One region of the Paenibacillus sp. G34 genome, then DNA from elsewhere that is predicted to be linked to it. Evidence: riboswitches for the same ligand, from Rfam matches in the RefSeq annotation. Region 1 holds a riboswitch; each other region holds the start of a gene.
What was found. A riboswitch is a leader RNA that binds a small molecule or an ion and turns the genes downstream of it on or off. The one in region 1 is predicted to bind cyclic di-AMP.

Region 1 (2,203 bases):
ATTCTGGGTGCCATGTTGCTGCTTCGCCTGTTGATCAGTCCACTCATTCAAGCAGGATTGCTTTACTCCCTTCAACATTACAATTCTACAGAAGAACGCATTCCTTTTATTCAGGGCATTAAAAAGTTATGGAAACCGATGCTCCTGACGCACACCATACGTACAGTACTCATACTACTTCCTGGATACTGGCTCGTTCCCATTTTGTATTCAACAATAATGGATAGCTTTCATTCTCTTCATCTATTACTTCCTGGCATCCCATATGTAGCAAGCTGGATCATCTATGGCTGGATTGTACACCATGCCGTGCTCTATATGCAGTTTGGCATTTCTGACCCTGAAGGAGAAGGACGAACTCACGGTACATTTAAGGGACTGTGGATTGCTGTACGCCGCATCTTCCCTGTCATCGGCATTGCGCTGGCGCTCGGAGTTGTTCATTTGTTTGTCTTTGGTGCATTCACATCTGCCTCATGGTTCCTGACAGGACTCTCCGGGCTGATCTTGCAACAAACCTACCCCCTTGCCCGCAGCCTGCTCAGCATGTGGAAAATTTGTAGTCATTTTCGCTTATGGCAATCGACATCAACCAGAAATGAAGATCATATAGGTTAATCCCACAATTTCGCATGCAATCTGATATCGCTTTCAAAAATAAAAATTTGTTACCATCTCATGTTAAACATTTCATTCGTTATTGCGTATAAATACACAAACCTCGACCTTTCCCCGTCAAAGGTCGAGGTTTTTTTTGCTAATTTTGCTGCTAAACGTTGCCAAAGTACTAAGCCTCTGGTACAATAATCGCAGTGAGCTTTTAGTAACAACTTTGTAATCTTTAAATCCTTATTTGTAACAACTTAAAATTAAATCCTTAAAATTAAATTTTCTTTTCTTTTTCAGGTGCAATAACTAGCATAGCCAAATTCTTGGCACCTGGGAAGCGGGGGAACCAGTTATGGGTGAATTGATCTTGAAACAGAGGGATCATAGGGGACCTTCAACCGAATCCTTAAGCTAACCTCGCAGGCGTTGGAAGGGGTATATCACTTGTTTAAGAAGAAACTTACAGCAGCAGTACTTAGCCTCACATTTGCATTATCACTTGGAGCAGGCAGCGCGTTTGCAGATTCTAAGATGGATAAAGTCATTGATTCAGCAATGGGAACTACATACAAAAGCGGAGGAACAACACTTGATGGTTTTGACTGCTCCGGATTCACACGGTATGTATTCGACAAACTAGGTATTGATTTGGCTCGTCAATCTAGCTCTCAATACGACATGGGGGATTCCGTATCTCGCATGGAGATGAGACCTGGAGATCTGGTGTTCTTTAACACAACAGGTAAAGGCGTGTCTCACGTAGGTATTTTTGTAGGAAGTGGCAAGTTCGCACATTCTTCTTCTTCCAAAGGTGTAACGATCAGCTCATTGAGTGAAGATTACTGGGCTAACCGCTACATTGGCGCTAAACGGATTATGAGCACGGACGCGTATGAGTCTTTGGCCCTCGACTAGGGACAAGCCGGAATCAACATCATACTGTAACGAAGTATAAACAGAACCGCCCGGTACATTCTCCGCAGGAATGTATCCGGCGGTTTTTTTATGCTTTCTGATCCCATGTGGTTGCTGATGCTACAATTCATGTATATGTTCCTGAACCAACATGTTATCTTCCTTCGTTGATCCGTGCCCTTATGATGTTTTTACCCAACCCGTTATAATATAAACGGAGTGATCCGTACTTTTGTTTCATTTTTTTCTGAGAATTGAAGACTTGTCAAATGGACAGGTCTTTTGTAGAGTGAACAATGAACGGATAACGGAGAGAGGAGCATGCGCTTTTATATGAAGAATGAAGCCCCTTTGACGTTTCATGTGGTGCCTATGCAGGAAGGTCATGCAGAACTCATCTGTAGCTGGCAATATGATCCGCCTTACAATATCTATAGCTGGTTGCCGTGGGAACAGATGAAAGCACTGGAAGTCGAGTTTGGAGATGCACAACTGCGAGAAGAGCAATATGCCATTGTCCTGAATCAGGATAATCATGTGTATGGTTTTGCACAGTATTTTCCGCTCCAGAATGTTACACGTATTGGCCTCGGCATGCACCCGAATCAATGTGGTCAAGGTCATGGCAAAGCTTTCGTTGAAGCCATCGTACAAGAGGCCATCCGCCGCAATCCGTACA
Region 2 (2,203 bases), 3.0 Mb from region 1:
CGTCCTCCGTATGGGGACATTAATGAAGAGCAGTTGCGATGGGCTGCAAAACAGCATTACAGCATCGTGAATTGGAATGTGGATTCTCTCGATTGGAAAGGACTAGACAAGGAAAAGGTAAAACATAATATTCTCACCGCCGTGAAACCTGGTTCCATCGTATTACAGCACGCTGGCGGCGGTACAGGTTCGAACCTGAAAGGTACAGTAGAGGCTTTGCCTGAAGTTATTGAGGAATTGCGAAACCGAGGGTATGAATTAGTTACATTGGACGAAATGCTTAAACTGCCAAAAGAGAAACAATAAGTGAAAGAACAGGGTGTTCTTCTACGTCATCATGAATCATACCTATCATGATTACGCAAGAACACTCTGTTTAAGTTAATACTCTATTCAACTTGTGACCCAAATCCATTAAGGGAAGGGTTTAAGTCTTATTTTAAAATGTACAACTCAATATCCTGAAAACCAAACGAACTTACAAACTGTTTGCTTCCAGGGATGAAGATATCGATGCGATTTCCCTTAATGGCGCTGCCTGCGTCCAGAGCAGTTGCTATGAAAGCCTGTTTAGGCAACCCTGGATGTGTATGGCCAGTCACCAATACCTTTGTTCCAAATGGAATCACCTTTGGATCCACGGCGATCGTGCCGAGTTCGAGCGGATTGCCAAAATAATCAACAGCGCCCCATCCACCATTTTCGGAAGCATCCGCTGAATATGCTGTTGCTTTAACATTCAGTGTTTTGCTGTAGTCAAGTGTCTTACCCCAAGCTTGTACCACTTTGTTATCCGGATTCACGTCAAGGCTCGCAGTTGTAACCGTCGTTTCCTGTGACTTCGCTTGAACCGGTGCTGCTACGGCTTTGTTTTCGTTACCTGGAATTGTAATTTTCAGACCACCATAGATGTTATAAGGTGAAATATCTTTATTCGTTTTGATTAAGGTGTTCATATCAATGCCATATTGCTTGGATAAGGTGAAGAAGGTGTCCCCTTCTTTGGCCACATGAACGGAATCCGCGTGAGCTGGAACGGCTTGAATGAATAGAATCGATGTCATTAGTGCGATGGCAGTTTTGGCTATACGTTTCTTGTTATACATGGTCTTCCTCCCTCATGATGCCTGCGAAGTTAGTTGTCGGATTCGGATGGAGGAGCCCACCCTATAGGCTGTACGTGAAATGCTGAAACATTATGTATTCCTAATTCACCCCAAGCAGCATATTTCTGATATGTCTCCATATGTCTGCATTGTTACGTCCCCCGCACTTCCACTTCGGAAGTTTCGGCAGACTTGAATATATCACAATTTTGTAACCTTAAGCTGTAGTAAATGTTTCCAATTGGCGTTTTGATATGATAATCAGGTAACAGAAACGTTACTTTCCTACCTCATCTTTCTTATTAAAACAAAAAAGCGTTACCGGATTCATGATCCGATAACGCTGTTATTCATTTTACTCTATATACAGAGTGGCATGAATTACAGTACTTTTGCAAGAAAGTCTCGTGTACGCGAATGTTTTGGAGCTCCGAACACCTCATCAGGTGTGCCTTCTTCGACAATAACCCCGCCATCCATAAACAGGATCCGGTCACCCACTTCACGCGCGAAGCCCATCTCATGCGTTACAATAACCATCGTCATTCCGCCTTCGGCAAGCCGTTTCATAACTTCCAATACTTCACCGACCATCTCAGGGTCAAGAGCTGATGTAGGCTCGTCAAACAGCATAACATGTGGCTGCATCGCGAGTGCCCTTGCAATCGCAATCCGTTGCTTTTGTCCACCAGACAGCTGATTGGGAAAAACATCTTTTTTGTCAGCCAAACCAACTGTTTTTAAAAGATCCTCGGCAATTTTGTTTGCTTCATCTGTAGATTGCTTTTTCACCTTGATTGGGGCAATCGTAATGTTTTGCTGAACCGTTTTATGCGGGAACAGGTTAAAGTGTTGGAATACCATGCCCATTTTCTCACGTGTAGCATTAATGTTATGCTTGGGATCGGTAATCGACACACCTTCAAAATCGATCTGTCCCGAAGTTGGCTGCTCAAGCAGGTTCAGACAGCGCAGAAATGTACTTTTCCCCGAACCCGAAGGGCCAATGACCACAACAACCTCACCTTTGCCAATCGTTACGTCAATGCCTTTCAGAACATCGTTTTTACCATATGATTTGTGTAATTGTCTAACGT
Region 3 (2,203 bases), 1.5 Mb from region 1:
TTGACGTCAATTTTCTCAAACATAGGGAAGCTTACGCCATAATTCATCTGGCAGAACTCCGCAATATCATCGGAAGAGCCTTTCTCCTGCGCGAATTGGTTGCTTGGGAATCCAAGCACTTCGAACGGAGCGTCCTGGAATTTATCCTGCAGTTCCTGCAGGCCTTTGAATTGAGGGGTGAGACCACATTGACTCGCGGTATTCACAATTAACAACACTTTGCCTCGATATTGGGACATCTCAATCTCTTGTCCACGTAGGGTGTTTACTTTGAAATCATAGACTGACATGGGGATTGCCTCCATCCTATTTTTCTTGATATGTTTATTATATTTTAAGCAATTAAATAATGCAAAACTTATTTTGATTTATCGTTGTTATGTTCATTCGCTAATTGGAAGTTCCGCATAGGTGAGGAATGTACAAATTAATTTTCGTGCGGCTGAGAATTAGATAGCTTGGATGAGATGGATGGCGTATAACCTCATTGTAAGCGTTATTATTAATGTATATTGCCGGAAATCTGACGATTCGGTGATCTGTGTGCACTTTACATGATCATGGCACGGGTGTATGATTCATATCGTAATTTGAATTTTAATTAAACTGTACATGAAAAACGAAACAAACGATAATATCGATCGATCTTTTACTTAAGATTTACGAACGATGTTTTAATCGCTGAGTTTCCATTCGTAGTGGGTGGAAAACGGGGGAACCAACAGGGTGTGCTGTGTTACAGCAGCAGACATCCATGGGGTGAATTTTCCGGTGACAGCCGGAAATAGGGCGACTCTCGCGCCCGAATCCGTCAGCTAACCTCGTAAGCGTTAAAGGGAGAGGCAACAAACCGCACGCTGGTTCATGGCGCTTTTGCCATGGATTATTTAAGAAGCGTTCCGGAGGCCTTGGTCCCCACGCTTCTTTTTTGTTGTCTTTTCACGCCAAGGGAGGAACGAATGATGGATACAGAGATGATTTTGGTAACGGCTCCGAATGAAGCTGGACGTAAATTTGTTAAATTGCTGATGTACAAAAAAATGCCTTTTGCCGTTCTGACAAACAGCGCTGGTGAGGAGCGCAAACTTCGCCGCATTGGGGTAGAACACGTCATTCGTATGAATACGGCAGCGGCTGAAAAATGGTTTTTGCCGCAGGGTAGTGTAGGAAATGTATTTATTTTTGAAAATAGTTTGAATTTGACCTGCCGTTACCTGCAGATTTGCCGCTCGTGGACTTCAAAGTCTTTGTGTGTGATCACCGAGCAGAGCCATCCTAAAGGGATTTATCGGGGTATGGGAGCAGATAAAATCGTATATTCATTGAATGGAGAAGTCGGCTTTCTTCTCAATAGCTGTAACAAACCGCAAGCTGAAGTCAGCAGCTTGTGATTGATTCGATGTAAGGTGCCTGCTATAATTGCAGCTATGGACTAACGGAATTTGAGGAGACTCATGCTTGTCGTGGGTCTTCTTTTTTTATGGATGCAGCGTGCAAGCTAGGGTAAAATGCGGCTTACAAGGAGGAATCGGCGTGCCGGATATTGCCGGATTGAAGTGGTTGTTTTTTGATGTGGGGGATACGCTGGTGGACGAATGGGAGCCTGTAGACGATATCATCGGGCAGTTTGTTCGAGAAGCCGGCGCTTACGGTTATCCAGTTACAATTGAAGCGGTGCGAGAGCTGTTTGCAATCTGTTATCGCAAGTATGAACAATGGCCCATGAAAGTTGCCATACGTACATACATTCATGATGAAGATCACCGCATTCAGATTCAGGACAAGCTAAAATTCCGTAAAGAACTGGAGCGACCGTTCCCTTCCGCAACCAAGGTGCTTGAGCAGCTTTCGCAGCACTATCGTATTGGCATTATTGCCAATCAGAGCCCTGGTACTGAAGCAAGACTAGAGAGCTACGGACTTCGAAAATATGTTGATGTTCTGGCATGTTCGGCAGAAGAAGGGGTGTCCAAGCCTGATCCGGAGTTGTATGCGGTTGCTTTGAAGCAGGCGGGATGCGCTCCAGAAGAAGCGGTGATGGTCGGAGATCGAATCGATAATGATATCATGCCAGCGCGTAGTTTGGGGTTACGCACGATTCGTATTTTGCAAGGGTACGGAAGGTTCCAGCCAGAGCTATCGGATGACGAGCGCGCAGACTGGACAGTGGCGTCTCTGGATGAACTACTTCCATTACTTATAC
Region 4 (2,203 bases), 2.2 Mb from region 1:
TACTGCGATTTGCTAGAGAACTGTCGATAAAGGAAAAGTTCCCCTTACGTCCTGCGACTTCATCGAGCAAGTACAATACATTAATCATTGCATCATCATTATAGGTTATATGTTTATGATAGCCGGAGCTTTGATAGACTTGCGGCCAACCACCATTAGAGTACTGCATATTAAGCAAAAAGTTGATGCCTTTGATCGCTGCAGCCGAATATCGCGGGTCATTTGTTTTTTTGAACTCACTTGCTAGTCTTCTGATTTCCGAGTATGTAGCTTTGTTATCGATCGTCGATTTGGCCCATTCACCTGACGTCTGACTGTAATCTTTTCTCCAGCCTCCATCCGGTCGCTGATTTTTTAAAATATCGGATAGACTCGCTGTTGTACCGGAAGCATCAGCTGCCGATACAGTTGGTACAGGAAGGACAGCCATTCCTGCTACGGAGAATACCATAGAACACGCCAGTACAAATGTTACTAATCTTTTTGCCTTCACAAGACAACACACTCCCCAATTCACAAATTTGATTACTCAACCAAACAAATCCCAATGAAAACAATTTAAATACAAATTTTGTATGTATTAAATGTATGATATGCAATAAATAAACTTTTGTCAATATATGCAACAACACGCAAAAATTCTCTTTAATTTAACATATAGGAATAACTCTTTTAGCTCTTGACAAACTTGTTTATTATCCAGTTCTCTCTCTGATGAAACATTAATGACTTTTTTGTAATCTTTAGACCCCTCTTTTAAACATTATTATGACGAAAAATGATAATTCCGCTAACATTGAGGCTAAATGAAGTGTTTTAAACCGGTTTGACAATTACGCATTTATGCAATATAGTTTCAAATAGTTACAAAAACTTAATTATTCATTTGCCGAGTTTCAGGATTGAAAACGGGGGAACCATTTTGGGTGAATTATTCTTATACATAGGAAATATAGGGAACCTTCTACCGAACCCTTAGCTAACTCCGTAGGCATCGAAGGGAGAACATTGATTTTGAAAAAACTGATTATTTCCATTTTTGGAGCTGCAGTACTATTTACATCCGGGGCAACAAGCACAGAGGCAAGCACAATTAATACGGTGGTTAACAATATGACAGGCATCCCGTATAAATGGGGCGGCACAACCATGGCTGGCTTCGATTGTTCCGGGTTTATGAGATATCTTTTTAACAAATACAGCATTGAATTGCCACGAACGTCGCAGCAACAAGCAAAAGCCGGCACACCTGTCTCCAAAGCAAGCATTCGTACAGGAGATTTGGTCTTCTTCAACACAACCGGCAAAGGCATCTCCCATACAGGAGTATACATTGGTGGAGGTCAATTCGCGCATGCTTCAAGCAGTAAAGGTGTCAGCATCACCAAGTTGTCCAACCCTTATTTCAATGATCGTTATGTAACAGCAAGACGGGTGACAGGACAATTTATGTATAATAAAATGTTAGGTAAAATCTAAGCAGACATCTAAGTAGTCCATTCCCCTTCGACATATGCATTAACCATAAAAAGGAGGTCCCTCTCTAATCGGGGACCTCCTTTTCGATGTGAAAATTCAGATTCTAATGCAACGCCTTCTGAACACGCATGGCTCCCTGTGACAAGGCATGTCCGCCTCCTACTGCTCCAGCGACAGCCACGGTCTCCATAATCTCCTGATCAGTTGCACCTTTGGACCGAGCTTCCTCAACATGATAAAACGTGCAAACTTCGTTATTAGCGAACAATCCAATACCTAATGCAATTAACTGCTTCGTTTTGGCATCAAGCACACCAGGCTGGAAGCATTCTCCTGTAAACTCATGATATGATTTCACCACATCCGGGAGAACATCGCTCAATGCGCCAATCTGATCCTTATAAGCATGAACTTTATCATTCATCAATGTCATAGCTTTAAGCACACCCTCTCGGCTGTAAATACAGCGATTTTTTCCACTCACTGTATTTATCTTCTCTCGCATGAGTCACAAATATGCCAAGTCTCGATGGTAAATCCAAACATTTGGTTTGAAGAATACGCTTTGGTGAATCCTTTGAAAAATGAATACGCCTTTGAATAAGCACTCATGCTATTTATTCACTGAGGGCACTTTGACGCGGCTCACTGAACAGCTGATAACGGTATGACCGATCCAGCTTCACCACACGGCGATTCTGCCTGCGAATCAGCACTTGTTCGT

Region 2: another riboswitch for cyclic di-AMP. It lies ahead of AC1VYS_RS16345 (3D domain-containing protein); the one in region 1 lies ahead of AC1VYS_RS00510 (C40 family peptidase).
Region 3: another riboswitch for cyclic di-AMP. It lies ahead of AC1VYS_RS07030 (hypothetical protein); the one in region 1 lies ahead of AC1VYS_RS00510 (C40 family peptidase).
Region 4: another riboswitch for cyclic di-AMP. It lies ahead of AC1VYS_RS10450 (C40 family peptidase); the one in region 1 lies ahead of AC1VYS_RS00510 (C40 family peptidase).

What each region holds. Positions count from the first base shown of each region.
Region 1 is NZ_CM166469.1:107,812-110,014, reverse strand. It holds gene AC1VYS_RS00515 (hypothetical protein) at 1-618, shown strand, start outside; cyclic di-AMP (ydaO/yuaA leader) riboswitch at 913-1,050, shown strand; gene AC1VYS_RS00510 (C40 family peptidase) at 1,054-1,524, shown strand; gene AC1VYS_RS00505 (GNAT family N-acetyltransferase) at 1,858-2,203, shown strand, end outside.
Region 2 is NZ_CM166469.1:3,624,629-3,626,831, forward strand. It holds gene AC1VYS_RS16340 (polysaccharide deacetylase family protein) at 1-306, shown strand, start outside; gene AC1VYS_RS16345 (3D domain-containing protein) at 435-1,106, opposite strand; cyclic di-AMP (ydaO/yuaA leader) riboswitch at 1,109-1,305, opposite strand; gene AC1VYS_RS16350 (amino acid ABC transporter ATP-binding protein) at 1,488-2,203, opposite strand, start outside; gene AC1VYS_RS16355 (ABC transporter substrate-binding protein/permease) at 2,197-2,203, opposite strand, start outside.
Region 3 is NZ_CM166469.1:1,600,587-1,602,789, forward strand. It holds gene AC1VYS_RS07025 (glutathione peroxidase) at 1-290, opposite strand, end outside; cyclic di-AMP (ydaO/yuaA leader) riboswitch at 670-845, shown strand; gene AC1VYS_RS07030 (hypothetical protein) at 963-1,391, shown strand; gene AC1VYS_RS07035 (HAD family hydrolase) at 1,534-2,203, shown strand, end outside.
Region 4 is NZ_CM166469.1:2,275,910-2,278,112, reverse strand. It holds gene pelA (pectate lyase) at 1-493, opposite strand, end outside; cyclic di-AMP (ydaO/yuaA leader) riboswitch at 878-1,009, shown strand; gene AC1VYS_RS10450 (C40 family peptidase) at 1,015-1,479, shown strand; gene AC1VYS_RS10445 (carboxymuconolactone decarboxylase family protein) at 1,583-1,912, opposite strand; gene AC1VYS_RS10440 (hypothetical protein) at 2,097-2,203, opposite strand, start outside.